DNA from 4 places in the Exiguobacterium sp. UBA3491 genome. Region 1 is predicted to be linked to each of the others. Evidence: riboswitches for the same ligand, from Rfam matches in the RefSeq annotation. Region 1 holds a riboswitch; each other region holds the start of a gene.
The links. A riboswitch is a leader RNA that binds a small molecule or an ion and turns the genes downstream of it on or off. The one in region 1 is predicted to bind thiamine pyrophosphate.
Positions count from the first base shown of each region.

Region 2: it holds a riboswitch for thiamine pyrophosphate, as region 1 does, so the genes downstream of both, thiD (bifunctional hydroxymethylpyrimidine kinase/phosphomethylpyrimidine kinase) here and tenA (thiaminase II) in region 1, are expected to answer to the same signal.
Region 3: it holds a riboswitch for thiamine pyrophosphate, as region 1 does, so the genes downstream of both, B4F99_RS04595 (thiamine phosphate synthase) here and tenA (thiaminase II) in region 1, are expected to answer to the same signal.
Region 4: it holds a riboswitch for thiamine pyrophosphate, as region 1 does, so the genes downstream of both, thiT (energy-coupled thiamine transporter ThiT) here and tenA (thiaminase II) in region 1, are expected to answer to the same signal.

Region 1 is NZ_DFQK01000022.1:18,943-26,627, reverse strand. It holds gene B4F99_RS08760 (diacylglycerol/lipid kinase family protein) at 1-369, opposite strand, end outside; gene B4F99_RS08755 (alanine/glycine:cation symporter family protein) at 507-1,970, opposite strand; gene abc-f (ribosomal protection-like ABC-F family protein) at 2,167-3,966, opposite strand; gene B4F99_RS08745 (DUF1002 domain-containing protein) at 4,241-5,122, opposite strand; TPP riboswitch at 5,316-5,422, shown strand; gene tenA (thiaminase II) at 5,495-6,190, shown strand; gene B4F99_RS08735 (hypothetical protein) at 6,242-6,538, shown strand; partial or broken gene B4F99_RS08730 (glycoside hydrolase family 3 N-terminal domain-containing protein) at 6,569-7,685, opposite strand, start outside.
Region 2 is NZ_DFQK01000030.1:117,419-125,058, reverse strand. It holds gene B4F99_RS11905 (organic hydroperoxide resistance protein) at 1-247, shown strand, start outside; gene B4F99_RS11900 (hypothetical protein) at 275-448, shown strand; gene B4F99_RS11895 (type 1 glutamine amidotransferase domain-containing protein) at 476-988, shown strand; gene mce (methylmalonyl-CoA epimerase) at 1,036-1,446, opposite strand; gene B4F99_RS11885 (murein hydrolase activator EnvC family protein) at 1,711-3,156, shown strand; gene B4F99_RS11880 (murein hydrolase activator EnvC family protein) at 3,358-4,635, shown strand; TPP riboswitch at 4,700-4,810, shown strand; gene thiD (bifunctional hydroxymethylpyrimidine kinase/phosphomethylpyrimidine kinase) at 4,926-5,729, shown strand; gene thiM (hydroxyethylthiazole kinase) at 5,710-6,477, shown strand; gene thiE (thiamine phosphate synthase) at 6,467-7,105, shown strand; gene B4F99_RS11860 (hypothetical protein) at 7,219-7,560, shown strand; gene B4F99_RS11855 (ArsR/SmtB family transcription factor) at 7,619-7,640, shown strand, end outside.
Region 3 is NZ_DFQK01000012.1:295,407-303,091, forward strand. It holds gene B4F99_RS04570 (hypothetical protein) at 1-259, shown strand, start outside; gene B4F99_RS04575 (DoxX family membrane protein) at 288-776, opposite strand; gene B4F99_RS04580 (MFS transporter) at 903-2,087, opposite strand; gene B4F99_RS04585 (OsmC family protein) at 2,278-2,703, shown strand; gene nagZ (beta-N-acetylhexosaminidase) at 2,700-3,929, shown strand; TPP riboswitch at 3,986-4,088, shown strand; gene B4F99_RS04595 (thiamine phosphate synthase) at 4,174-4,764, shown strand; gene B4F99_RS04600 (FAD-dependent oxidoreductase) at 4,761-5,705, shown strand; gene thiS (sulfur carrier protein ThiS) at 5,702-5,902, shown strand; gene B4F99_RS04610 (thiazole synthase) at 5,905-6,669, shown strand; gene B4F99_RS04615 (ThiF family adenylyltransferase) at 6,666-7,673, shown strand.
Region 4 is NZ_DFQK01000032.1:455,724-463,408, reverse strand. It holds gene pknB (Stk1 family PASTA domain-containing Ser/Thr kinase) at 1-1,924, shown strand, start outside; gene rsgA (ribosome small subunit-dependent GTPase A) at 1,950-2,855, shown strand; gene rpe (ribulose-phosphate 3-epimerase) at 2,858-3,514, shown strand; TPP riboswitch at 3,537-3,646, shown strand; gene thiT (energy-coupled thiamine transporter ThiT) at 3,706-4,266, shown strand; gene B4F99_RS14825 (thiamine diphosphokinase) at 4,268-4,870, shown strand; gene B4F99_RS14820 (amino acid permease) at 4,926-6,329, opposite strand; gene rpmB (50S ribosomal protein L28) at 6,470-6,658, opposite strand; gene B4F99_RS14810 (Asp23/Gls24 family envelope stress response protein) at 6,942-7,304, shown strand; gene B4F99_RS14805 (DAK2 domain-containing protein) at 7,330-7,685, shown strand, end outside.

The DNA of each region.
Region 1 (7,685 bases):
ATCAAGCGGGCGGGCAGGGGCATCAGCTAATATCTGAATCGCCTCTTCGGGGTCCGTCGGGATGTGTAACGCGCGTGATAAATCATTGACCGTCCCAAGCGGTACGATCCCGAGTGTTGGACGATGTGGTTGCTCGGCAATTCCAGTAATGACTTCATTGACCGTTCCATCACCACCCATGGCGATGACGGCGTCGTAATTAGACTGGGCGGCATGACGTGCGAATTCCGTTGCATCGTGTTCTTTTTCCGTGAATCGAACGTCGACGGTTTGAAAGCGAGTAGCAAGCGTCTCTTCAGCGAGCGTCGCGTGTTTTTTTCCGAGTTCTTTACCAGAAGACGGGTTGATGATCAACATAGCTTGAGACAAGATGAATTCCTCCTTCGGGGCAATCTGTTGACTTTTTCCCTGTCCGATGAAAACATAATCCAAATTCTTTTTTACAAATAAAAACACCGAGTAGGCGCATGGCTTCCTCGGTGTTGAAGTTTGAACTCAGAGTTAAATCATTGTGATGGCGGCACTTCACCAGCAGCAGGACGAGCTTCTTCTTCAACGTCCCAACACTCCGTATTTTCAATCCCGAGTGCTTTTGCTGAGAAGACAGGATCGAGTCCCTGTTTCCGTTGTTCCTGATAATCTTTGATGACTTTGAGAGCGATGCCGCTCAAGAGGAGGATCGCTGTCATATTGATTAATGTCATGCCTGCCATGAAGAGATCGGCAAAACTCCATACCATACCGAGGCTGAGAACAGATCCGATGAAGACGAAGCCCATTGTCGCAATCCGGAAACCGAAGACGGCTGCTGGACTTTGTTTGATGAACTCGATGTTCGTCTCACCGTAGTAGTAACTACCAACGATCGAACTAAAAGCAAATAAGAAGACGCTGAGTGCGATGAATGGTGGGGCAATTGCACCAAATTCTTCGGAGAGCGCGTTTTGCAACATGCCGATTCCTTCGCCATTTCCAGCCGCATAACTATCACTGAGGAGAATAATCGTTGCTGTCGCTGTACAGACGATCAACGTATCAAGGAATACACCAAGTGTTTGTAAGAAACCTTGTTTTGCTGGGTGAGAGACTTCAGCCGCCGCCGCAGCGTTTGGAGCAGACCCCATTCCCGCTTCGTTTGAGAACAATCCGCGTTTGACACCGAGTGAGATTGCAGCACCGACCGAGCCACCGAATGCTTGCTCGATTCCGAAGGCACTTTTGAAAATCATTGCGAACACACCAGGAAGTTCCGTCAGGTTCGTAACGACGACATAAAGAGCAGCAATCAAGTAGAGACCTGCCATGATAGGAACGATGATTGCAGAGAACTTCGCGACACGGTGGACACCACCAAAGATGACGAGTCCCGTCAAGACGACGAGTGCTGCGCCGACGACAGCTGTGTTGATACCGAACGCATTGTCAAAGGCAGCGGCAATCGTGTTTGATTGAACGGAGTTGAAGATAAGGCCGAACGTCACAGCAATCAAGATTGCAAAGACGATTCCGAGAGCTCGGTTCTTCAAGCCTTTTTCGATGTAGTAGGCAGGACCACCACGGTATGCGTTCGATTTCGTATCGCGTACTTTATAGACTTGAGCCAGTGTACTTTCGATGAGAGCCGTCGCGCCCCCTAAGAGAGCGACCATCCACATCCAGAAGACGGCACCTGGTCCGCCGAGTGTGACGGCAATCGTGACACCGGCAAGGTTACCCGTACCGATCCGTGTCGCAGCACCGATGAAGAATGACTGGAGAGAAGTGATGCTTTCTCCTTTATCGTCTGTTGTTTGTTCACTTTTATCGAGCGTGACGCGGAACATCTCTTTTAAGTAAGTGAATTGGATGAAGCCAGTTCGGATGGTGAAGTAGATCCCGCCGCCGATCAATACAGCGATTAATACATACGACCATAAAATGTTGTTAGCGTAATCGACACTTCCTTGAATGACTTGCTGAATGGCGTTCATGATGGTGTATTCCTCCCAAAGAATAATAAAAACTATACGCTAAATTATACGAATTTTCTGAAAATAATCAACAACAAAATAAAATAAAATTTTAAAACTTAATAAGGTTAGCTAAAAAACCGTATGCTGAAATCTTGTGAATGAACGAAAAAACTGCCACTCTCGGTATCGAGAGTGACAGGCAAGTAAAGCTAAATCATCCATACTGTAGCAACTGTTCGTATAGGTCATCGAGTTGCTGTTGGATGCTTTTAGAAACGGTATCGGTCGGTTTTTCACGTTTTGTTAATTTCTGTTCAAGCCGCTCGATCTGCACTTCTAACTCGTATTGTGACAAGCGTTTTGGTTTTTGAGGGGTTACGTGGAGTGAGGAAGACGTAGCGAACTCAGTACGCTTCTGTTGAGCATACGTATACGTACCATGATAACGCGTCAGACCATTTTCGAGCCACAGGATCTGCGGAAAAAGCCGATTCAAGAAATAGCGGTCGTGTGAGACGGCAATCAATGTACCAGAAAAATTCTCGAGTGCTTCTTCGAGTGTCTCTCTTGATTCAATATCGAGATGGTTCGTCGGCTCATCGAGAATCAAAACGTTGATCGACGAATGAACGAGTACGGCAAGCTGCAATCGAACACGTTCTCCTCCGCTTAGTGACAAAATAGACCGAAAGACAGTCGGTCCAAAAAACAGGAACCGGGCAAGAATATGGCGGGCTTCCGCTTCTGGAACGGCAATGCGGTCTCTAAACCAGTCGATTAAGCGAGCATCCTCCTCGAAATGGGCATGCTGGGACAAGTAACCGATCCGGTTCGATGGTCCACGCGTGAGCGTGCCTGCGTCTGGTGACAATTCATCAAGCAACAGTGCGAGCAACGTCGATTTCCCGCTCCCATTCGTTCCGACGATCGCGACCCGATCTTGAGCCATGATTTCGAACGAGACAACATCGAAAATGCGACGGGAATCGTAAGCGAAAGAGAGCTCTTCAGCGCGAAAGACGACTTGACTCGTATGATCGGTAGAAGAAAAAGAGACATCAGCGGTTTTGGCTTCGAGTTGCGGTCGTTTGATCCGTTCGATTCGCTCGAGTGCCCGCTCCATCGATTTTGCTTTACGGAATAATTTCTCACTCGGTGGAGATGCTTCGTTTGCCCACTGCCGTAGTCGACGAATCGCTTCCTTCATCTTCTTGATTTTTTTCTGTTGTTCCTGATAGGCGTGGAACTGTTCCATCAAGCGACGTTCTCGTTCGACGACGAACGCACTGTAGTTCCCTAGATAGGAGGTCAGTTCACCATCTTCAAGCTCGACGATCGAGGTGACGACGGCGTCTAAGAAGACCCGGTCGTGAGAGACGAGCAGGATAGTTCCAGTGTAGTCCCGTAAGAATTGTTCTAACCATTCAACGGCAGCTAAATCAAGATGGTTCGTCGGCTCATCAAGGATTAGGAGGTGTGGTTCCATCAGCAACATGCGACCGAGGCAAATCTTAGTTTGCTCACCGCCGCTCAACTGATGGAAAGGGCGAGTGAGTAACGGACGTAAATGTAATCCGTTCACCATGCGCTCGATCTTCGAGTCGAGTAGATAGCCATCTTTTTGTTCGAATGCATTTGTCGCTTCCGCATATCGAACGAGTAGTGCATCCAGATCATCTGGCGCTGTCGCCATCAAAAGCTCCAACTGTTGCATCCGAGAACGGATTGCGAGGATCTCTTCAAACGCCGTCCAAAGGACGTCGAGTCCGGTCATCGTTTCGGCATAAGTGGGAAGTTGTTCCAAGTAGCCAATCGTCAAACCGTTCTTTTGATAGATGACGCCACCGTCCGGTTGGTCAAGGCGAGCAAGTAAGCGGAGTAATGTCGTTTTACCACTCCCGTTTCGTCCAATCAGACCGACACGATCGTGTTCGTTTAAGAAGAGGGAAACGTCCGTTAAGATCGTTTCGCCTCCGAATTGTTTTGTCAGATGTTGAATGTCGCAAATCATCATAATGAGTTGATCCTTTCGCGCGCATTAAAAAAGGAGAGCGCAAATAGCACTCTCCCTAGTGTGTGAAAGATGCGCTTTGCTGTATTTTTCAATCATGAAGTTCTAAAAAGGGCAGACGGGTGCCTTAGAACGCCATTCCATGAAAAATCGCGCGCAACAGATACAATTGTTCCATTAACCAATGTTTGCACGCAGCAAAGTCCATCATTTCACACCACCTTTCGTTTCAGATACAATCAGTTTACCATTATCTTGTTAATTGCGGAAGTCTGAATTATTTGAACACACCAGCAATCGAGCTGAAGAAGTCACTCAGACCATCAAATAATTTAGCGAAGAATCCTTTTGTCTCCTCGGACGTTGCAAACGCATGGATGTCTTGACCAGCATTTTTTAGTCCACTCTCGATTTGCCCCCAGTTGATGTTCGCTTGCTCCATTTGATTGAATAGATTCGTCAACCGATCCATCTGTGCATCAGACAGTTGGATGTTGTTGTTTTGAATGACTTGGACGATCAGGTTTTCGATCTCGACTTTTGTTTCCGGTTTTTGATTCGCGATTTCGGCCTTGATCTCATTCATCAAATCAGCGACTTTATCTGTCCCGACTGTCTTCCCGACGTCTGAAGTGACCGATAATTCTTGCTGTGCTAAATCTTTCCGTTCGTCACTCAGCTTGATTCCGGTCTCAGCCGAAGTTTGATCATAGGCTTTCATGATTCCTGTCAGTGCTGATGTTCCAGTCACTTTATAAGGAGAAGTGATCGTGATGTCGGCATCTTTGACACCTGCCGTGACGAGAGCGTTCAAGTACATATCCTTCGTCACCCACGTAATGTTTTCCGTCGCAACGGAAAGTCCGTCACCTTTTTCCGTCAATTCGATTTTAGCGGATGAATACATGTTGCCACCTTTTTGCGACTGGGGAATGTTTTTCCCGAGATATTTTTCTTCGTCAGCAGAAGTGGCGATGATCGGCGTGATGCCTTCCGGTGCATTGAGACGGGAAAGCACCCAAGCCTTATCCTTTGCGCCGAGCGACTCCCCGAGAGTGACGATTGTTTTATCAACGACTTGCTCAGCGGATGCGGCTGTCGGAAGTAATAAAGCAGAAGCGATAACGGCTGACGCCATGATTTTTGTTGGTGTATGCATAATGAATTCCTCCAATTGTAAGTAACAGAATGAACTATAGTATCAGGTACTAAAATTAGTGTACGAGAACGAAAGGAGTTCGGAATCGGTCTGTAGATGGAGACGATATCCGCCTTCTGACACTCCATAGTATAGCGAAAAGAGGACAACTTGACTTCCATTTTCAGCATGCTATAGTGGATTTGAATCGAATAATGACCACTAGGGGAGTCGGTTGACCGACTGAGACGAACGAAGACGTTCGGACCCTTTGAACCTGATTAAGTTCGTACTTACGGAGGGAAGTGGCGTCAAGTCTTGTTCTTCTTGCGCCATGCCCGTGTGTTTCGGGGTGGTGTTTTTTCGTTTCATAAAAAAGAGGAGGATGAGATCATGACATTCACACAAGAAATCAAGCAAGCGGCACAAGCGTATTGGGACAGTAGTTTTACCCACCCATTCGTTCAAGGAATCGGGGAGGGGACGTTACCGCTCTCGAAATTTCGGCATTACGTCATGCAGGATGCCTATTATTTAAAACACTTTGCGAAGATTCAAGCGAAGGCAGCGTCAAAAGCAGACGACTTCGCGACGATCGCGACACTTGCCGAGCATGCTACTTCGACTTACGAGGCAGAGTTGAGCTTACATCAATCATTTTTTGAGCCGCTCGGTATCACAGAAGCAGATCTTGAAGCATTTGAACCGGCACCGACAGCATATGCTTACGTCTCCCACATGCATCATGCGAGTGAAGGGACGCTTGGTGAGACGATTGCTGCCATCTTGCCATGTTACTGGTTGTATTATGAAGTTGGACAACAATTATTGACGTGTACACCGGATGAAAAAATCTATCAGCAATGGATCGACACATATAGTTCGGAATGGTTCGAAAAGGTCGTCTTTGAACAGATTGCACGGCTTGATGCGTTGGCGGAACAAGCAAGCTCGGCTGAACGAGAGCGGATGAAACGGCATTTCGTGACGAGCTGTTATTATGAGTTGCTGTTTTGGCATATGGGATGGACGGAAGAAACGTTTACGTCGATTTACGAGACGATTCCAGCATGGACGGTATCTTCTTAAACGGATAGATGGTAGAATTAGGTATAACATTTAGCGGAAGTAGGGGTAGAAATGGAGATCATCGTGATCGTACTCGCAATCAGCGCCGCGTATGCCGTGCAACGAATGCTGGGTAAAGTCAAAGTAAGATTTATTGGATATATCATTCCAACTTTAATCGTGTTGTCCGGTATATCCGCTACGACTCGAAACTTCAAGGTAGCATATAGCATGGGGAGCTACATTTCTGCTGTTCTTGTCATTGTCGTCTATGCATTACTGACCTATTGGTTATACCGCGTCTACCATCGTGCGAAAGAAGAAGCGGAATATCCGTATCAATCATTAAAAGACCGAGGCATCCTTTAAAGGGGGCTCGGTCTTTTGTGTATCATGTTCTCATTTTTTCCAGTTTTTAAAGCCATCACCGAATTCGAGATGCAGTTGATCGGTAAAGACACCGTTCTGAAAGACCGGCACATCAACTGGTAAGGTGCCTTGCGGTTTGAACGTTCCGAAAATTGCTCGAATACCAGCAGGGAGGTTCGGTCCCGCTGATTTCAGATTGCCTGCTTCAGAGTCCGGTCCGTTCGGATCCTCTTTAAAACCATAGACGAGGACGTGTGCCGGTGCGTCCGGTTGAACGGCGACATCGTATGGATTACGGAGACTGAGCAAGACGGATGGTGTATTTGTTTGTTTCGCATACCGGAAGATTGAAGCTGGAATCGCTTGCTCTGGTGCAGTAGGCAGTAGTTTGGCACTCGTATTGACGTTTGAACCAACGATGATGTAATCTGCTGCATCGAGTTGTGCCCGTAGTGTCGGGTTTTGGTCGAGCGGTAGCGTAGTAGCCGAGTAATTCGCTGTCGTTACGTGCCAGTTCCGGTTCTTAGGCAGGGAAGCAATCGTCTTTTTCATGCTGTCCGTTTGATCCGTCGCAGGGGCGATCACAAGAACGTTTGCATTCTTTTTCGGCTTGAAGGGTAACGTCCGCTGATCATTTTTCAGGAGTGTGACCGCGGCTTCCGTCATCGCGCGTTCTTTTGCTTTATGTTCGGGACTACCGACGATTTGGTTCGCTTGCGCGAGTTTATCAGCTAAGGATGTCGTATCCGTCGTGCCATTCCATATTCCGCGTTCTGCCTTCAGCGTCAGGATCCGCTCGACCGATTGATCAATCCGTTCCTCTGACAGACGTCCGTCTTTGACTGCCGCAATCACGTCCTTAAAAATCTGGTCGAGTTTTATGACATCCTGCTCGGAACGAAGAATCGTCGGCATGAGCGCGATGTCGACACCGGCGTCAAATGTTTTCAGAACGGCTTCTGATTCCGTAAAATTGTCGGCGATCGCCTGCATATTCAATGCATCCGTGATGACGATGCCATCGTAGCCGAGTTTTTCGCGCAGTACGCCCGTGATGACGTCATCCGACAATGTCGCAGGTAAAGGGAAAGTGCCGTTTTTTGACGTGACGACTTCAGACTCGATTGTCGGCATTCCGATGTGTCCT
Region 2 (7,640 bases), on a different contig from region 1:
CAATTTGATGGCGCGCCAAGCGAAAAAACGAGTCGAGACGCGGACGAATTCAGAAGTCAGCCTCTTACAGGACGAAGCGGATAACGGTGTGAAAATTGCGGCGAAACTCGTCGTCGAAGTCGTTGGGGTATCGCAAGAAGAAGCAGAAGAACTACTTGAGAAGACACACAACTTCTGCCCGTATTCAAAAGCGACTCGTGGCAACATCGATGTCGACCTTTCTGTTAAAGTCGTTGATTCGTTATAAGAAATACATCCTTAAGGAGGGTTTTCGATGGCACCAAAAGAAACCGATCGTCCAAATGAAAAATTGGAAGATGAACGGGATCGTCTGTCTGATAAAGAACGGAAACTGACAGAGGAGCAGCAAAAGGAAATCCTAAAAGGGAAAAACGAGATGCCAGATGATCCGGTTTCTCCACGAGATCGCGGAGAAGATTCGATTTAAATTCAAACAACTTGGGAGATGAATCACATGTCTAAAAAAGTAGCAGTCGTACTCGCCGATCATTTTGAAGATGTAGAATTCACTGGACCGGTTGATGCGTTAAAAGAAGCGGGGCACGACATTACTGTCATTGGTGCCAAAAAAGGTGCAGAGCTTGTTGGTAAACAGGAAGATGCAAAAGTAACCGTTGATCTCTCAATTGATGAGACATCGGCGGCAGACTATGATGCCCTTTTGATACCAGGTGGATTTTCACCAGATTTACTACGCGAAGATGAGCGTTTCGTCTCATTCGTCGAAGAATTCGATATGTCAAAAAAACCGATCTTCTCGATCTGTCATGGACCTCAGTTGATGATTAACGCCAAAATCGTTAAAGGAAGAAAAATGACAGGTTATAAATCAATTCGCATCGACCTAGAAAATGCTGGAGTAGATTTCGCGGACGAAGAAGTCGTCGTTGATGATAATTTTATCTCAAGTCGACAACCGGATGACATTCCTGCATTCAATCGAGAAATCGTTGCAAAACTCGGCTAATCGTATAAAACAAAAATCAGCACTGCGTTATCGCAGTGCTGATTTTTTTATGAGTTCTCTGGATAATCACAGAGTTCCGTGATAACCCCATGTGAATGACGAGGGTTCATATAAATCAGTCGTCGTCCAAACGGCGTCGTTCGATACGTATCTTCTAAAAATGTTAAGCCTTGTTGTTTTGCTTCGGCGATTGCTTGATCTAAATCATCAACACGGTAGGCAATGTGATGGACTCCTTTTCCACGTTGTTTTAAAAAACGAGCGATTGGACTATCCTGGCTAGTTGGTGTCAACAGCTCGATATGCGCATCATCGAACTCGATGACGGCGATGTTGGAAGCGACACCAGGTGCGGGGTTTGAGTACTCTTTTGTTAATGTTCCACCAAGTACTTTTGTATAAAATGAGATTGCTTCTTGCATATCGCGAACGGCGATGCCGGTATGATCTAGTTTCATCTGATGTTTCCCTCCATTCGCTTCAGTTTCCCAAAAATGAATCAAAGTTGCAATGGGAAGCTGTTTTCCATCATTTTCTATTACATAGAAGAAGAACGATTTATTTAAAATGAAATATCACTGAAATATTATGGAAGAGGAATGAATGCTATAATCAAAAACGTTCCTATAAATAAGAAAAACTATTATAGAATTTAATTTTAACGTAACTGTTATTCCATATAATTCATCGACATACTACTAGAGAAAAAGAGGGAATACTACATGAAAAAAACGTTCGCGTCGCTCATCGTTTCCGCACTAGTTCTTTCATCAGCACCTCATTTTGCAGCAGCTGACGATTTAAGTGAACAGAAAGCTAAAAACGAACAACAGCAACAAGACAATGCTAAAAAACAAAAAAACTTAGAGTCTTCCGTTAATCAGGAGGGTCAAAAAATTTCTAAGACGCAACAAGAAGTCAATCGATTAGACGAAGCCTTGAATGAAAAGATCTTTGCTGTCGAAACGAAAGATCGTCAAATTAAGGCGACGGAACGAGAAATCGTTCAACTTGGAAAAGAAATCGAAAAGTATAAAGCGAAATTAAAACGCCAAGAAAAACTACTTGGGGATCGTCTTCGTGTCATGCAAGAAAATGACGGGAACTCGATTAAATGGGAAGAAGTCATTTTTGGGGCAAAAAACGTCGGTGACCTCGTTAGCCGTGTCATGGCCGGAAAATCGATTTCAAAGCAAGATGATAAAATGATCACGGATTATCAAAATACGCAAAAGCAATTAGCGGATGCACAACAAGAAGTGAAAGACAAGAAAGCACAATTGGTTGTTGAAAAGCAAGAATTGAAACGCCAACAAGCAGAACTTGAATCGCAATTAAAAGAGCGAAACAAACGCTTAAAAGAATTACGTAAGAAAAAAGAGAAATTTGAAACACAATTGATGGATGCAAAAGAAGTCCAGCAAATTCTGATTGCTCAAGAAAAAGCGATTGCAGCTGAAAAGGCAGCACGTGAACGTGAAGCACGGATCGAAAAAGAGCGTCAAGCTCAAGCAGCACGTGAAGCAAAAGCGCGAGCAGAAGCTGAAGCAGCTCAAGCAGCGGCTCAAAAAGAAGCTGAGCAACAAGCAGCTAAAGAAGCAGCGGCTCAGCAGGCAGCACAAGAGAAAGCGTCGCAAGCCGCGAAACCTTCTGGTTCGACGAAACAATCGACTCCAAAAGCATCTACACCTGCGCCAGCACCAGCTGCGCCAACACCGTCAGCACCTGCGACACCTAAACCGTCACCATCATCCGGTGGTCTGTTCATCCATCCAACGGTTGGGGCTGTCACGCAAGGCTATGGCTCAGCAGGTGGAGAAAACGGTTATACGTTCCATAACGGGATCGACTTTGGTGGTCCGGTTGGAACTCCAATCGTTGCAGCTGCAACAGGAACAGTCATTACAGCATCAGGTGGTGGTCCTTACGGAAACCACATCATGATTGCCCACCAATTAAACGGTAAAACGTACACAACATTGTATGCTCATATGAGCGCACTCAATGCTCACGCAGGTCAACGCGTCAGTCAAGGTGAACAAATCGGTTTACGTGGAAGCACTGGGAATTCAACTGGTCCACACTTACACTTTGAAATCCACGTCGGTGGATACAGCTATAGTGCAACTGGTCCAGCTAGCTCAGTGAACCCAATGACGATGTTTTAAACAGTAAAGAATCGTTGCTTATGCAGCGGTTCTTTTTTTGCGATTTTCAAAAAATAAATGATTATATTACAAAAAACGTTTTCATTTGAAATGTAAATGAAATTTTTTTGAAACGATTAGGGTGCTATAATCTATTTCAGATGTGAGAGAAACTTGAATACTATAATAAAATATGAAAAACATAAGTGAGGAAAACGATATATGCTAAAAAAACTAATTTCTACCATTGTTTTAGGAGCATTACTTATAACAGGAACACAACCAATTGCGGCAGCAACGATCAAAGAAAAAAAGGCTGAAAATGCCGCAGAACAACGTAAATTAGAAAAAGCAATTAAAAAACAAGAGTCGAAAATTTCGAAAGAACAACGTCAAATCAATCGAATCGATGCAGCGATCAACGAAAAGATTTTTCAGATTTCCGAAAAAAATAAACAAATCGAGAAATTGAATTTGCGAATCGATGAATTAAAAGCAGACATCGTTCGCTACGAAGAGATGTTGAAAAAACAAGAAGAACTACTCGGTGATCGTCTACGTGTCTTCCAAGAAAACGATGGAAACTCAATCAAATGGGAAGAAGTCATTTTTGGATCGAAGGATTTAGGTGATTTATTTAGTCGTGTCATGGCAGGGAAAAAAATCGCGGAGCAAGATGATAAAATGATTTCGGATTACATCGCAACCCAACAAAAGCTAGCGGAAGCAAAACAAGCGCTCGTTGAAAAAAAGGCGAAGCAGGTTGAAGAGAAGAAAACATTAATCGAACAAAAAAAAGCGTTGAAAGTTCAAATGAAAGAACGCAGTGCTACGCTTAAAAAATTAAGAAAAAGTAAGACGAAGTTTACGACAGAACTTCTAGACGCGAAAGAACTACAAGCGACACTTGAAGCTCAAGAACGTGCGATTGCGGCAGCGAAGGCAGCAGCTAAAGTGGCGGCTGAAAGAGCAGCAGCCGAGAAAGCAGCAGCTGAAAAAGCCGCTAAAGCGAATGCTCAAGCAGCAAAACAAGCAGGTAAGAGTTCAGAATCACCTACTTCAGTTGCTTCACCCGTTGTTTCGAGCGGTGGGAAATTCGTTCGTCCATCTTCTGGTGGCGTATCACAAGGGTTTGGACCAGCAAGCGGTGCGAACGGCTATACGTTCCATAATGGTGTCGATTTCAGTGGTTCGGTCGGCTCACCAATCGTCGCAGCAGCAGCTGGAACGGTCATTACAGCTTCAGGTGGTGGGCCTTATGGAAATCACGTCATGATTTCTCACTTCCTTGACGGGAAAGTCTATACGACAGTCTACGCTCATATGAGTTCGTTATCTGTTCATGCAGGACAAACAGTTTCTCAAGGTCAGCAAGTTGGAACACTTGGTAGTACTGGGAATTCAACAGGACCACACTTGCATTTCGAACTACATGTCGGAGGCTATCAGTACAGTGCCTCTTCTCCTCTGAATGCAGTTAATCCATTAGCATATCTATAATTCAAAACGAGCTTCGGCTCGTTTTTTTCTTGCCGCTATGCTACAGTTAAGGCGAAATGAATACTTGAGCAACTAGGGGAGCTGGAGGAATCCGGCTGAGAGGAAAACCAATCTGTTTTCGACCCTATTACCTGAACTGGATAATACCAGCGTAGGAAAGTTGAGCCGAACGGATACCGAAATGGTTGGATAACGATTTCGTATAGCGTCGACTGCTTTTTTACAGCGGTCGACGCTTTTTTTGTCGGTAACAACTCCCTTACATTGCTCGATGGAAAGGTGAGAAAAATATGAAACATGTATTGACGATTGCGGGATCTGACTCCGGTGGTGGAGCTGGAATTCAGGCAGATTTAAAGACATTTTCAGCATTGGGCGTTTATGGGATGAGTGTTTTGACAGCGGTAACGGCTCAAAATACACTGGGCGTTCAAGCAGTAGAAGAGTTATCATCGGAAATCGTTGATGCCCAATTAGCTTCAATCTTTTCAGATATTCGTGTGGATGCTATCAAAATCGGTATGGTCTCGAATGCACAAACGATTCACGTCATTGCAACACATCTTCGCAAACAGACAGTTCCAATCATACTAGACCCTGTCATGGTCGCAAAAGGCGGGCATGCCCTATTGCGGACGGAGGCAGAGGAAGCACTAATCGCGGAGTTACTGCCACTTGCGACACTCGTCACACCAAATTTACCGGAAGCAGAGCGCTTAACAGGGCAATCAGTTACTAATCTAGAGGAGATGCGACTGGCGATGCATCAGTTGGCTATGAAGACTGGAGCTGTCTTGCTAAAAGGTGGACATCTACCGGGAGCTGCCACGGATTTATTATGGGACGGGCAAGAAGAATACCGTTTCACATCAGATCGGTTAGATAATCAACATACTCACGGAACAGGCTGTACCTTATCTGCAGCGATTGCGGCACGGATGGCACTTGGAGAAGCTTTACCGGACAGTGTACGTCAGGCCAAGAAGTATGTTACAGAGGCGATTCGTCATGGATTTGCTCTCGGACAAGGGATTGGACCGACACATCATTTTCATTCACTTTGGAGGGATTCACATGTTTACGACCATTCTTAAACACAAACCACTCATTCATCATTTGACGAACACAGTCACGATCAATGATTGCGCCAATGTCACACTTGCCGTTGGCGCATCTCCAGTCATGGCGGAGGATATTCGCGAAGTGGAAGAGATGGTTCGACTCGCGCAAGCTCTTGTCTTGAACATTGGAACAATTGATGCAGACATGCAAGCAGCTCAACGACTCGCCGCAAGCGAAGCGAGACGCTTGAACGTTCCGATCATCCTTGATCCAGTTGGAGCGGGAGCCACATCATTGCGTACGTCCTTTTCAAAAGAATTGAGTAGACTCGGATGTACGGTCGTTAAAGGAAATGCTTCAGAAATCAAGACATTGCTTGGGGAGAATGGACGAACAAAAGGAGTCGATGCTGCTAGTGATGAGATCATGGATCGAGAAATCATTCGTGCATTCGCTCGTAAACAAAAGTCCGTCATTGTCGTCACAGGTCCAATCGACTACATCACGGATGGCATGCGCGAAGTGGAACTACAAGTAGGTACGCCGCGTCTCGGAGACGTCACAGGTACGGGGTGTATGACAGCTTCTTTGATTGCGAGTTTTCTTGGTGCAGGATATTCTGCGTTTGAGGCAGCAGTCCACGGAACATTTATCATGGGAAAAGCAGGAGAACAGGCAGCATCAGAAAAAGGTCTAGGTAATTTCAAACGAGAGTTGTTCAATGCAATCAGTCTGATGACGGAGCAAGATTTGATGGAGGTGGTAGAACATGTCAATTGATTATTCCATTTATGCGGTGACAGATCGTCGATATCATCCGGGAGTTGCAATCGAAACGGTCGTTGAAGAAGCGATTTTAGGTGGTGCAACGATTATACAATTACGGGAAAAAACAGCGCAGGGAAAGGAATTCTTCGAACAGGCAGTCCGGTTAAAGAGACTGACGGATCGTCATGATGTTCCTTTGATTATCAATGACCGAATTGATATTGCGTTACTTGTCGGAGCTGGTTTGCATATCGGACAAGAAGATATTCCTCTAACCGCAGCGCGACGTCTCTTACCGAACACTGTGATCGGCGTATCGGTAGCAACCGTCGCGCAAGCGATTGAAGCAGAACGAGATGGAGCATCTTATTTAGGTGTAGGTTCTCTATTTGCGACGTCATCGAAAGCAGACGCCGACTCGATGCCACACACGATGCTTCAAGCGATTCGCGAAGCCGTGCGCTTACCTTTAATTGGCATTGGCGGAATTACGGCAACGAATGTCGCTTCTCTTCCTATCCCATTAGAAGGATATGCGGTCATCTCGGAAATTTTTGCTAAAGAAGATCGACGGCGTGCTGCACAACATATGACAGATGCTGTACGGGAATGGCATCAATCTCTTCAGAACAGGGTATAATCCGTTCAGAGGTGATTGTATTGAAATGGCAGACGATCCGTTTTCGGGGCTATTGGATCCGGTATCGATTGGAACCACAAATCATTCGCGTGGATAATCGGGGGATCTACCATTTGGGGAAAATTTTATTTCCGCGTCCTAATCGTGTATCTTATGAAATGGCTCTCTTGCTGAAGGAAAAGTATGAAAGACGCTACAAACGTCCGTTGTATATCAAGACAAGTTCGATCGCTACAGAAATTTGGGGACACACCCACTTAGACATCTATTATCGAATACTGCTTCGTCTCCCGATTCCTGCTCGATTACGTAAGCGTTATAGGAATCGATTGGAGAGTACGAAGATCATCGATATCGGTGTACGTGCGGTCGATCAAAATCGAATCGTTTGGGATATCGGTGATTACGTAGGGGGATGGGTTGTATTTTGGCTCATTCGTAGGCGGATGCGCTGAACTTGCAAATGTCCTGTTTCTCATGGTGCAATATAGAAATAGAAACGAGGTGACGGACATGGACATTCCCCGTTGTGAAA
Region 3 (7,685 bases), on a different contig from region 1:
TCTGTATTGGTTCTACTACAGCTTCTTACTGGGGTACCGTAAGAAAAACATCACGCTGACGTTTGACGATCGGTTTTATTCACTCGACGAACATGTCGCAGCCATCGAACAAAAGCTTGCAATGGATGGACGTTCAGCGCGTTATCTCGGTGACCATCGCTTTGAAGTCGATGGCAAACCTTATCTGTTCCTCGAGCGGACAGTCCCAGTCGGCGGGGTTCCGACACAGCAGACGATTCTCGAGCAACAAAAAAAATAACTCTCCCGCGTTTGGGAGAGTTTTTGCGTTAGACCGGAATCCGGTCGAGGGGATGTGGTTGTTGCGACGCACGATACCAGCGCATGATCCAGTGATCGATATCGATTTGATACGCAAAGCGGCCTGCAGCAAGTAAGACGATTGAGGTTGCTAAGAACAACGGGTTTAACGCAATCGTTCCAGCAAGTAAGTAATTGAGATTCATGATGCTTCCGACGACCAGTGCAGGAACCGTCAACAGACTGAGGATCAACAAGATCCCGATGACGAGTTCTGCGAACGGAATCAAGACGTTGATCAGCCCGACGTTTGGTAAGGCAAGTTGCTCGATCCACGTCGCGTACCACGAACTGACGAGTGCGTCTTCGCCTATCGCTTTCGTTAGCGCCCCTTCAAGAAACGGTTTTGCATCAAAGCCATTGATGTACTTGCCGATTCCGGCGATGAACCACTGAATTCCGAGCCAGAGCCGGATGATCGTCAATAAACTGATGCCGATGATGTGTAATGCTTTCACTTTCAGACACTCCTCTACTACAACATAGTCCCCATCATACTGAAAAATCATCAGTAAGATGGGGACTATCATCATAACGTCATCGAACCGTCATCGACCTGTTACAAAAAAGGATAAGGTAGCCGTTCATGACCGCTGATCGAGACGATGACTGATTGCAGTTAATAAAGCAGCGACAAGCGCAACCAGTCCACCGACGAGTGCCGTGTTCATCATCGGACCGTTCGCATAGACGATGCCACCGAGTGCCGAACCAAAAGCAATACCGACGTTACTCGCAACCGGCATCAAGGAAGCGGCGAGTCCTTTTGCTTCCGGATTGAACTTTTCAGCAAGGTCGATCAAGTAGATCTGTGTCGAAGTCGTTAGTAAAATCGACATCAACGACATCAAGGCGATGTTGAACAGACCAAGCGGAAGGGATACTGTCGTGAAGTATAATGCAGCAAGGACGATTGCTTGCACGACGAAGACGAACCGTAAGCGACCCATCGGATTTTTGCTTGCAATCTTGCCGGCAAGGATGTTACTGAAGATCGAGACGACACCATAAGCGAGCAGGATCGGACTAATCCATGTCTTCGCGATGCCGAGTTCCGTTTGCAGGATCGGCACGAGGTACGTGTAGACGACGTAAGTTGCTCCGAAGCCGAACGACGGAATGAAGAAGGCAATCAGGATCCGTGGATTAGCGAGCAATCCAAGCTGCTCCTTGATTGAACCGGAGCCCGTCGATTGCTGGACGGGAACGATCTTCCACACAGCGAGGAACGCAATCATTCCCATGACTGTCGTCAGCCAAAACGTGGCTGCGAAGCCAGCGTGTTGACCGATGAACGTACCGATCGGAACACCGAGGACGTTCGCGAGTGTAAAACCACCAAAAATGAACGAAACGGCGACACCGCGCTTCGCGACAGGTACGCCATCGCTTGCGACGACCATTGCGAGCGAGATCAAGACACCGGTCAGGATGGCAGTCAGGATGCGGGTTGCGAGCAATACTTCGTAACTTGAAGCAAAACTACTGGCAAGGTTCAGTAAGACCCAAGCGAGTAACAGACGTAGGATCAGGCGACGCCGTTCCAGGTGACCGGTCAGCGACATGACAATCGGTGTACCAATTGCAAAGGAGATGGCAAATGCCGAGACGAGCGTACCGGCTGTTGCGATCGTGATATCAAGGGCTGAGGAGATTTCAGCGAGGATCCCGACGATGACGAATTCGCTTGTTCCGAGAACGAACGTCAGGAGAGACAACGTGGCGATCAACAGCCAATCGCGTCGACTTAAACGAGTAGTAGGTGACATGGATGATTCCTCAATTCTGGCGCTTGCGCGCGAAACTATGAGTAACAGGATAGCATGAAACGATTTCGTCGGGTATCGCAAAGCGAGAATTCGGGAAAAGAACCATTATTCGAAATAGCGTGTGAATTTCCAGGCTTGCTATTTTTTGCGTATACTACAGTAGAAGACTACTGACAAAGGAGTGGAAACGATGCAAGCGACAGTGACATGGAACAAACAGATGGGGTTTAGTGGACAGACGGAATCAGGGCATCATCTTGCGATGGATGCAGCACCGGAGAACGGTGGCGAAAATCAAGCACCACGACCGACTGAACTGCTGCTACATGCCGTTGCCGGCTGTACTGGAATCGATATCGTCTCGATTTTAGAGAAGATGCGCTTGACGATTACTCATTTCGAAATGGATATCGAAGGGGAACGGGCAGAGGATCATCCGCGGCGCTTTACGTCGATCTCGATTCATTACCGGCTTGAAGGTGATCTCCCGGAAGATAAGGTCCGTCGCGCCATCTCGTTATCAAAAGATAAATATTGTTCGGTCTCGCAATCCTTGAACGCAGAGATTTCCGTCTATTATTCCATCAATGGTGTCCGGAGCGAGGATCCTTTGTGAAGAAAGTAGCACTGATCGGTTGCCTGTTGCTTGCAGGGTGTGCGCAGGAGACGACGGAACCAACGAAACCAACGAAACCATCACAACCAGCAACGAAGCAACCGACGGAGGCGAAGAAATCAAAGCCTGAGCCGACAAAGGAAGAACAGCAACAAGCACGATTAAAGCAGCAACTTGAAGCGATGTCGACGTCAGAAAAGATTGATCAATTGCTCTATATCGGAGTTGCCGGAACGGAACTTTCAGCAGCTGACCGGAAATTGTTGCAGACGCATGCGATCGGTGGGGTCTTACTGCTTGGTGGGAATATTACGTCAGAAGATCAACTCTTGACGTTCACGCGTGCCATTCAAGAAACGAACCAAAAACCGTATGTTTTCGTCGGGGTTGATGAAGAGGGCGGACGGGTCAGCCGGGTACCGGATCAACGATTACGTCTCCCGACGAGTCAACGGATGGCGCAAGGTGCAGATGCTGCAAAAATGGAAGATGTCGGACGTACGCTCGGTCACCTGTCACGATTTTATGGATTCAACATGGACTTCGCACCGGTCCTTGACGTCAATAGCAATCCGAACAATCCAATCATCGGCGACCGTGCGTTAAGTGCTGATCCGAAGACCGTCGCGACTCTCGGTACGGCCCTGATGCATGGGATGCAAGAGACGGGAACGATTCCGGTCGTCAAACATTTTCCCGGTCACGGCAATACGAGTCTCGATTCCCATGTCGGTTTGCCGAGAGTGACAGCATCAAAGGAAGAACTGAAGCGAACGGAACTGTTACCGTTCCAAGAAGCGATTCAAGAGGGCGCCGAGATGGTGATGGTCGCCCATATTCTCTATCCCGCATATGACGATCAAAATCCATCTTCGCTCTCGAAGCCGATCTTGACTGACCTCTTGCGTCAACAACTCGGATTCAAGGGTGTCATCATCACGGATGACCTTGTCATGGGGGCGATCACGAAACGATATGGTCTTGCGGAAGCGGCACGCCAGGCACTTGTCAATGGAGCAGATATGGCGATGTTTTCGGAAGCAGGTGCCTATCCGAAGGTCCACACCGAAGTGATGCAAGCCGTTAAAGACAAAACGCTGACGCCTGCGATGCTCGATGCTAAAGTAATGCGCATCCTGAAGCTAAAGCAGACGTATGCCGACAGCCAAGAGCAACAGCGACCGACGAAATCGGAGCTTGTTCAGCAAGTGGAAGCGCTCAACTAGGACTAGCGAAGCAAAGCGACTCATGCTAGACTAATGGGGCAAGCCAATTAAACACGAAAAGACACTAGGGGAGTCTCGCAGCAGACTGAGACGGAAGTATCCGGACCCTTTGAACCTGATCTAGTTCGTACTAGCGGAGGGAAGTGGCTCGAAACCTTAGATATCCTTAGCGCTTCAACGCATTTTCGGACCACTCCCTTCAACATCGGGAGTGGTCCTTTTTCGTATGGAAAGGAAGAACATGATGCGTTTACATCTGATTTCGACGGGATCCATCAATCCACGCGATGGAGTGGAAACCTTTCAATCGCTTCAACCATATACGGATCAGCTTCATCTGCGAGAATCGAATTTGTCGGCAGCAGAATTGCTAGAACTGATTGACGCGCTCCTTGCGAAAGGGTATTCGTCTGATCAATTAACCATTCATGACCGGGTCGACGTCGCCCATGTCGCTGGTATCGGTGTGCAGTTGACGCGACGATCCTTATGTGTCCGCGATGTTCGGCGACACTTTCCGGATCTCATCATCGGGAAATCCGTCCACTCTCTGGCAGAAGCACTTGCAGCGGAAGCGGAAGGAGCCGACCGACTGCTGTACGGTCATATTTATCCGACAGCGTCGAAACCAAACGTGCCACCGCGAGGGATCGACGCCTTGAAGCAAGTTGTCACCTTCACGACGAAACCAGTCATCGCAATCGGCGGGATCACTCCTGATCGCATTCCTGAAATCGCAGCGACCGGTGCAAGCGGAATCGCCGTCTTATCCGGTATTCTCGGTCAAGCGGACCCGCATGCTGCCATTCAGCGTTATCAGGGGGTACGGGTATGACGGATCACATCATCATCGGTGGTGGAGTCATCGGTTTGACGCTTGCTTACAGTCTCGCTTGTCAGAACGAATCCGTTCTTATCCTTGATCGCGGAACATGCGGACAAGGGACGAGTCGGGCGGCTGCCGGAATGCTTGCGACGGACATCGAGCTGAGAGAAGAATTGCATACGCTTGCCGCGCGAAGTCGCCGTCTGTATCCGTTACTTGCGCGACGCCTCACGCGCGAGACCGGGATCGATTGTGGCTACCGGGAACAACCATTTTTATTGAAACAAAATGGGCAAGAATACTTATTTCCATCGGTCGGTCAAATCGATCCGCGACGACTAACGACTGCATTGATGCATGTCTTACGAAATCGTGGGGTACCAATCGAAGAACAGGTGGACGTCACGCGAATCGAGGAGAGTAATGATTTCATTAGGGTTGAGTCGAACACGGGAACGTGGACGGGACGAACGGTGACGGTGGCTGCCGGACGCGGGTCCCAAGCCTTGCTCGATACAGCTGGCATTTCGATTGCGACATATGGGGTCAAAGGGGAGTGTCTGGCAGTCCGTCTCGCAGGTCAGCCGTTACGCTCGATCCTGTTTGATGACGCCGTCTACCTCGTACCGAAAGCGGACGGACGGATATTGATCGGTGCGACCGAACTACCGCACGACGAGACGATCGGTGTTAGTGTCGCAGGAGTCACGTCACTGCTTCAAGCAGCAGAGCGTCTCTATCCACCGATCCGTAATGCTGTCATCGAAGAAGTCTGGTCAGGCGTACGACCACAAACAGAGTCCGGCTTGCCATATATCGGAGTCGCCGATTCATCCCGGCGGATCTTTATAGCGACGGGGCATCATCGGCATGGCATATTACTCGCACCGGCGACAGCGGAAGTTTTGGCAAACACATTACGGTTGATCCTAAAGGAGGAAGTCCGATGAATATTACGATTAACGGCAACGACCACACCATTGAACAGATTGAGACGATTGAGGATATGCTCACGCAACTTGGCTTAGGGGAAAAACTCGTCATCGTCGAACAGAACCGACAGATCATCGACCGCGGAGCTTACGATCAAACGGTCGTTCGGAACAATGACACATTCGAAATCGTTCATTTCGTAGGAGGAGGATAAAGATGTTGAAAATTGGAGAAAAGACATTCGAATCACGGTTATTACTTGGAACGGGGAAATATACGGATGCTACGGTACAGCAGGAGGCCATCGATGCGTCCGCTTCACAAATCTTGACGTTCGCTGTCCGGCGGCTCGATCTCTTCGACAAACAACAATCGAATTTCTTGGAGTCGCTTGATTTAACGAAGTACGATTTACTACCGAACACGGCTGGTGCGAAGACAGCGGAAGAAGCTGTCCGGCTAGCAAAGCTTGCGCGGGCATCCGGTATGTGCGACATGGTCAAGGTTGAAGTGATTGGGTGCGATAAGACATTACTACCTGACCCAATCGAGACGTTACGGGCTTCTGAAGAGTTACTCAAAGATGGGTTCATCGTCTTACCGTATACATCGGACGACGTCGTCCTTGCACGACGACTCGAGGAACTCGGCTGTCATGCCATCATGCCGGCTGCTTCACCGATCGGGTCTGGGCAAGGCATCCTCAATCCGCTCCACCTAAAATTCATCATCGAGCAGACGTCGGTCCCAGTCATCGTCGACGCTGGAATCGGTTCTCCAACTGACGTCGCCTATGCAATGGAACTGGGAGCGGATGGTGTCTTATTGAACTCCGCTGTCGCCCATGCCCAAGATCCGGTCAAGATGGCGCACGCGATGCGACTAGCTGTCGAAGCAGGGCGCTTCGGCTACGAAGCGGGAAGAATCGAGAAGAAACAGTATGCAGTCGCGAGTAGTCCAACGAGTGGATTGATTCGATGACACGTTATTCACGTCAAACTCGATTTCAACCGATTGGAGAAGCAGGACAAGCACGCTTCGCAACAGCAAAGGTACTGATCATCGGGATGGGGGCACTCGGAACAGCATCGGCAGAACAACTCGTTCGCGCTGGTGTCGGCGTCGTCCGAATCGTCGACCGCGATTATGTCGAGTGGAGTAATCTACAACGGCAACAACTCTATACGGAGGATGATGCACGGCACAGCGTACCGAAGGCGATTGCTGCAAAAGCGCGACTTGAAGCGATTAATTCGACGGTGACGATCGAAGCACATGTATTAGATGTCGACCGGGCAGCGCTGACGTGGCTTCTCGATGATATTGATCTCATCATCGATGCGACGGATCATTTCGATATTCGTTTACTGATGAACGATATGGCATTGTTGCGCTCGATTCCGTGGATTTACGGTGGCTGCATCGGCAGTTACGGGATTACTTTCACTGTTCGCCCGGGAGAGACGCCATGTCTGCAGTGTCTGCTCGATCAATTACCACGTGATCAGGAGACGTGTGATACGGCGGGAATCATCGGTCCAGCTGTTCAGATGGTCGCCTCTCTACAAGTGACGGAGGCGCTGAAGTGGTTGAGCGGGAAGACGGACGCGCTGCGGACACGTCTGCTTGCCTTTGACGTGTGGTCAAATACATTCCAACAAATCAACGTCCAGTCACTGAAGCAAACAGAGTGCCCCTCGTGCGGCATCGAACCGTCTTATCCTTATTTATCGAATCAAACGGTGCGTTTCACGGCACTGTGCGGTCGCGATGCTGTTCAAATCCGTGGAGACGGGCAGCGGGATCTCGAACAATTAAAACAACGCCTCCAGCCGGTTGCGTCGATTTCCGCCCATAATCCATACTTGCTGGCGTTTACGACGGATGAGCATCGAATGGTCGCCTTTCGAGATGGTCGTGTCTTGATTCATGGCGAGGCGGATCTCGTTAAAGCAAAACGACTGTATCACGCCTATTTCGGATAAACGTTCATAAAA
Region 4 (7,685 bases), on a different contig from region 1:
AGATCGATTAAATGACCGCTACCGCATAGAACGGCTAGTTGGAAGTGGCGGGATGGCGAATGTCTATCAAGCCTATGATGAGATTTTAAAGCGTCATGTTGCCATTAAGATTTTACGGACTGAATTTTCGCATGACGAACAGTTCATTCGTCGATTCGAACGTGAAGCGCATGCTGCTACCAGCTTGAATCATCCAAACATCGTTGCCGTCTATGATGTAGGCGAAGAAGATGCCATCTATTACATCGTCATGGAGTATATCGATGGTATGACATTAAAGACATTTTGTGAAAATCAAGCATTACCTGTGCCGCAGGCCGTCGATATCATCGCTCAAATTTGTGATGCGATCGATCATGCCCATGCACACCGAATCATCCATCGCGATATCAAACCGCAAAACATGTTGATTCGAGAGGATGGTACCGTCAAAGTAACGGATTTCGGAATCGCTGTGGCGATGTCGAATGCGACTCTGACGCATACTATGTCCGTCCTTGGGTCTGTCCATTACTTCTCGCCAGAACAAGCAAAAGGTAAATTTGCCGATGAGAAGTCGGATATCTATTCGCTTGGTGCTGTCTTATACGAACTTGTGACAGGACAAGTCCCGTTCGAGGGTGATTCACCGGTTGCGATCGCTTTGAAGCATCTGCAAGATACACCGCGTCGTCCATCCGTCTTGAATCCGAAAGTGCCACAAGCGCTTGAGAACTGTATCATGCAGGCGCTCGCAAAAGCACCGCATGACCGTCAGCAGTCCGTCGCAGCCTTTAAGGCAGATATGGTGACGGCGTTGTCTGACGAACGAGCAAGTGAAGGCATCCGAGGTGCAGAAGAGGATGAGATGGAAAAGACGATGGTCTTATCACCTGTACAAGTGCCAGAAGAATCAAAAGCGGAACCGGACACACCTGTCGTCACGACCGTTCAACCGAAACCGTCAGAAAAGAAAAAGAAAAAACGCTGGTGGGTCATCCTATTATTACTGGTATTACTCGGTGGAGCGGCTACGACGTTTGCGATGTGGCCGGATCCTACCGTTACGGTACCGTCCGTCGTCAAAACGGATGGAGATGAAGCGGAAACGAAGCTTGAGAAACTTGGATTTGTTGTCGAGACGACAGAACGAAACAGTGATACGGTCGATGAGGGAGACGTCATCAGTCAGACACCGCGTGAAAACGCACAGGTCAAGAAGGGCTCGACAGTCAACTTGGTCGTCTCTACCGGAAGTGCTCCGGTCGAAGTACCGGATGTGACAGATGACGCTGAAAAAGAGGCGATTGAGACGTTAAAAGAGGCTGGATTCGCTAAAGTCGAGGTCGAACGTGAAAAGTCGGATGAAATCGAGCGAGGTAATGTGATCCGGCAATCGATCTCGGCTGGTACGGAGGTCATCGCGAAAGAACAAACGATTACGATCACCGTCTCGGAAGGAACATCTTCCTTCGAGTTGAAGGATTTGACGAACTTATCGAGTGACGAAGCAAAAGCCTACCTGGACGAAAAAGGGCTCGATGGAACGTTCGAGCAAGAATTTTCTAGCGACGTGAAACTCGATCAAGTTATCCGTCAATTCCCACAAGCAGGGACTCAAGTCGAACCGAACGACTCCGTGACGGTCTTCATCTCAAAAGGTGAGGAAGAAAAAACGTTGACAGCGACGTTCCCTGAAAAGGTCGTCTATGACGCGGTCAGCGAGAACGAGGACGAGGAACCACCGAAACAAGTCATCCGGATTGAGACGGAAGATGCGAAAGGGAAGCGGACCGTCATCGAGGAATCAATTGACCAAGATGAGACATTCGACGTGCCGGTGACGATTGATCCGGGAGAAGAAGGCAAGATTACGATTTATAAAGACGATACGGTGTATCGTTCAAAAACCATCACGTACAATCAAGCAAAAGACGCACAGTAAATGTGATGAAAAAGGAGTGCATAGGATGACGGAACAACGCATCGAAGAGAATCGAGAAGGAACGATCATACGCCTGCAGGGTGGCTTTTATGATGTCATGACACCAGAAGGAGAGGTCCGTTCACGGGCAAGAGGGAATTTCCGAAAACGCGGCATCAGTCCAGTCGTTGGAGACGAAGTCGTTCTTCATATCGAAAGTGAGACCGGGTATATTCTCGAAGTGAAGGAGCGGGACAACTTTTTAGTACGCCCGCCTGTCGCGAATATCGATCAAGCGTTGCTTGTCGTCTCGGCTGCAGAACCTGATTTTTCAGCGCACTTGCTCGATCGTTTCCTCGTCTTGATCGAAGCGAAGGAAATCCAACCCGTCATCCTGTTAACGAAGATGGACTTGCTTGATGATGTCAAAGGTCCTGCAGTTAGAGAGGCAATTGCCGCTTACCGGAAGATTGGATATACGGTCATCGAGACATCCAGTGAGACGTTGTCGGGTGTTGAGCAAGTCCGTCCGTTACTGGCCGGGAAAACGAGTGTTCTTGCCGGACAATCCGGTGTTGGGAAAAGTTCGCTCTTGAACGCACTTGAACCAACACTCGACTTAGAGACGAGTGCGATTTCGAAATCACTCGGACGTGGGCGGCATACGACACGACACGTCACGTTGATGCCACTTGCCGAAGGCTTGATTGCTGATACACCAGGTTTCTCGAACCTTGATTTTCCGTATGATATGGAAATCGAGGATGTACGGTGGAGTTTTCCTGAATTCGTGGCTGTACAGGACGAATGTAAGTATCGAGGATGTTTGCACTTGAATGAACCCGGATGTGCTGTCAAGGAAGCCGTCGAAGCACAAGAAATCATGTCCTCTCGTTATGAGAACTATGGTATGTTTATAGACGAAATCAAGAATCGAGCCCGGAGGTATTGAAGATGATTAAAATTGCACCATCTATCTTATCAGCAGATTTTGCGAATCTTGAGCGTGATGTCAAAGCAGTCGAGGCAGCAGGCGCGGACTATATCCATTTCGATGTCATGGATGGTCAGTTCGTACCGAATATCTCGTTTGGACTGCCTGTGCTCAGCAGTTTACGTCAAAAGACGGATATGGTCCTTGATGTCCATTTAATGATTGACCAGCCAGAACGTTTCGTTGAAGATTTCGTTAAGGCAGGGGCAGATATCGTGACGTTCCACGTCGAAGCGACGAACCACGTCCACCGTGTTTTACAACAAATCAAGCTATCCGGTGCAAAAGCAGGGGTCGTCTTGAATCCTCACACGCCATTATCGACGATTGAACACGTCCTTGAGGATGTCGATATGGTCTTATTGATGACGGTCAATCCGGGCTTTGGTGGACAAGCCTTCATCGAGAATGTCATGCCAAAACTCGCATCACTTGCACAAATGAAAGCAGATCGTGATCTGACATTTGAAATCGAGATTGATGGTGGCGTCAACCCGGAAACAGCAAAACTTTGCATCGAAAACGGCGCGAACGTTCTTGTCGCGGGATCAGCAATCTACAATGCACCAGATTATGCGGAAGCGATCACTAGCATTCGTCAAGGGGCTGCCGTATAATAAGAACGAGAAAACGAAATATGATGACCGCAAGGGGTGTCGCTTGAAAAGCGGCTGAGAGGAGTCTTTTAGACTTTAACCCTTCGAACCTGTTCCGTTCAAACGGACGTAGGGATGTGGCGCACGCAGGCAGTACGGCGTTCGTCGTATTGCCTTTTTGCGTCCTCTCGTACAATGAAGGAGGAAATAGCATGAAACGGTTACAAATGATGATGGAAATTGCCATCTTCGCAAGTCTCGGGGTCGTCTTTGATTTACTGATTCCATTTAAAATGCCACAAGGCGGTTCAATCAGCTTAGCGATGTTACCGATCTTTGTCATGGCATTTCGCCACGGTGTCATCGGAGGTGTCGTCACAGGAGCGCTTGTTGGTACGATCCAACTGATGTTCGCCCCACAAGTCTTGACGATCGTCCAACCATTACTCGATTACACGATTGCATACGGTGTCGTCGGACTGAGCGGTCTGTTCGCCCGTCAGGTTAGACAAACTGCACGTAACGGACAAAAGAAACGTTTGATGGCGTTCGTTCTCCTTGCAACACTATTAGGCGCAGGACTCCGTTATATCTGTCATGTCATCAGCGGAATCGTGTTCTTCGCGAAATATGCAGAAGGTCCAGTCGTGCCATATTCATTAGTTTATAACGCGACATACATGGTACCATCTTATGTTTTATGCGGTGTCGTCGCGGGTCTCCTCTTTACAACTGCGCCACGTTTACTACGTTATTCAGCACGAGGCATCTGAGATGCGGGCGATTCTCGTGTGCGCCGGTCCTCAAGAAGAAGTGCCTGATTTGCGGATGCTTTGTCAGTCTAGTGATTTCATCATTGGTGTCGATGGTGGTGTTCAGACTATTGAATTGTTTGGGCTGACATGCGACATGACGATCGGTGATTTTGATTCGCTTGGTTACGTACCTGAAGGAGCAATCGTTCATCCGGCTGAGAAAGATGAGACGGATCTCGAACTCGCCCTTCGTACAGTATCAGAGATGAAACGGTTTGATGATACTATCATCGTCGGAGCAACAGGTGGACGACTCGACATGACCGTTCAAAATGTGTATTTATTGAAGCAATACCCTGAAGCGCGACTCGTCACGAAACGGGAAGAGGTGCGATATTTGGCAGTAGGATCGTATGCAGTCGAAGCCGAAAGCTATCATTATCTTTCTTTCATTCCACTTGTGCCGTCAATCTTGAGTTTAGCTGGAGTCAAATATCCACTTGATATGCATCCTGTTCCGGTCGGAGGTTCCTTGACCGTCAGTAATGAATGGAGTACGTCAGAAGCGACAGTAGAGCTCCATCAAGGAGAACTATTGATGATGCGAACACTTAAGGAATAGAACAAGCATATGAAAAAAGGCCGTGGATGATACCGCGGCCTCTTTTCATATGGCATTATTCTTCGAGTTGGGAAGGGGCGACTCGAATGTCACTTTGAGCCGATAGGTGTTTTCCTTTAACGAACAGATGATAGCTTCCCCACATGACGAGGAAAAATGGAACACCGATGTATAAAGCAATTCGTTGATCCGCTTGAAACGCAAGACTGAAAAGGACAACGACATTAAGTGTCAACGATATCAACGGTAATACTGGATAGAATGGCGTCTTGAACTTTAGTTCGGATAGATCATGTCCGTTTCGGATGAACTGACGGCGGAACGCAAGTTGCGAAGCGGAAATTGAAATCCAACCGACTTGAGCACCGAGTCCAGCTAAAGACAAGAGCCAGATAAAGACGGTATCCTCTGCGAAAAAAGCTGTCAGAAGCGATAACATCGCAAACATCATCGTAAAGAGTAAAGCGCGCATCGGCACACCACGGGCATTAACATAAGATAATTTCTTTGAAATCATCCCTTCTTGTGCCATTGCCCATAACATTCGGGTCGCGGCATACAATCCCGAGTTCCCGACGGATAATAGTGCTGTCAAGACGACGATGTTCATCAAGTCAGCGGCATACGGGATGCCGATCGCATCAAAGACCATGATGAATGGACTACTGACTCCGCCAGCCGTCTCATACGGAATCAATGCACCGACGATCGTGATCGATAAGACAAAGAAAATGAACGTGCGCCAAACTGTATTCCGGATAGCTTTTGGAATCGATTTTTCAGGCGTATCGGACTCCCCAGCCGCGACACCGATCAATTCGGTCCCCTGAAAAGCAAAGTTGACAGCAATCATCGTCGTCAAGACACCGAGAATTCCGTTCGGAAACCAACCGCTTGCCGTGAAGTTTGCAAACAATGAGGATGGACGATCTGCTTCCATCGGTAACCAGCCAAACCAAGCTGCGCCACCAAGAATGATGAAGAAAAGAATGGCGAGTACCTTTAAACTTGAGAACCAGAATTCCGCTTCCCCGAACGCTTTGGCGGAGACGGCGTTTAAACCGAATAACAAGACCGTAAAGACGGTACACCAGACAACGACCGGCACATTCGGAAACCAACGGTCCATCAAACTACCGGCAGCTGTGATTTCAAGTGCGACCGTCACAGCCCAGCCGAGCCAGTAAATCCAACCGACGGCAAAGCCGACCCCTGGTCCGATAAAGCGGGTCGTATAGGTCTGAAATGACCCCGAGACCGGCAGATAGACCGCTAATTCTCCAAGACATAACATCGTCAGATACATGATGGTCCCACCCACGATGTAACTGAGGACCGCCCCGAGAGGTCCTGCTTGTGAAATCGTTAATCCTGACCCTAAAAATAAGCCTGTTCCGATAATTCCACCGAGTGAAATCATGAACAGGTGTCGACTCGTCATCTCTCGTTTGAGTTGCATGATGACTTCCCCCAATTCAGACAAAATAAAGTACGTTCCTATTGTAAGCGTTTTCAATAAAAGCGACAATTAGTTTATGAGAAAAATAAATGAGGGCATAAAAAAACCGGAAGGGAAGATTCCCATCCGGTGGTTGCGCCTTATACGCGTTCGACTTTACCTGATTTAAGAGCTCGAGCTGAAACCCAAACCTTTTTTGGCTTACCGTCGACGAGGATACGTACTTTTTGTACGTTGACTCCCCAAGTACGTTTTGTTTTGTTCAATGCGTGTGAACGGTTGTTACCCGACTTTGGCGATTTCCCAGTAACGTAGCATTTACGTGCCATGCGTTCCGCCTCCTTTTATGTTGTTTTGCGTTCGTCCTAATAGACACTTTGCTATCTTAGCATGGTGTCAGGGCGGTTGCAACATAAAAAAAGTAGCTGACAAGAAAAAAACTTGACAGACAACCTCGAAATTTAAAATAATGGATGAGGATGATGGTAAAAGTTCGTTTGACCGCTACTATTTTTCACTTATTCATTGTATAGTCAGTACGGCGACTTTTCAATAGTAGGTCCTTATAGTAGAATTATGAGAAGAATACAATATTCAAAGGGGGCTACTCAGGTGGCGATCGAGATGAAAACGACCTATGGAAAGATTGATGTAGATAATGATGTCGTCGCGCAACTTGCGGGCGGCGCAGCAATGGAATGTTTTGGTGTCGTTGGTATGGCATCCCAGTCTCAAATCAAGGATGGTCTTGCTGAACTCTTAAAACGTGAGAACTTTGCACGCGGTGTCATCGTTCGACAGGCTTCAGAGCAGGTCCATATCGATATGCATATCATCGTAAGCTATGGAACGAAAATCTCAGAGGTGGCGAACAACGTACAGAGTCGCGTGAAATACACGCTCAGTCAGGCACTAGGTCTTGACGTGACATCTGTGAACATCTTTGTCCAAGGAGTCCGCTTGACGAATGTCTAAGGCGGGAATAGAGGAGGAAACTTTAGTGAGTGTAGATCGTTTAACAGGAGCGCAGTTAGTCAAGATGATTCAAAATGGCGCGGCGAATCTCTATCAAAATGCAGATTTCGTCGATTCATTGAACGTCTTCCCTGTGCCAGATGGTGATACGGGAACGAACATGAATTTGACGATGACTTCAGGAGCAAAAGAAGCAGGTAAATCAACTTCGGATTCTGTATCGGAAGTCGCGAACGTCTTCGCACGTGGATTATTGATGGGGGCGCGCGGAAACTCTGGCGTCATCTTAAGTCAATTGTTCCGTGGATTCTCGAAATCAATCGAAGGCAAAACAACGATTGATACGAAGGAATTCGCAGATGCGTTACAAAAAGGTGTCGA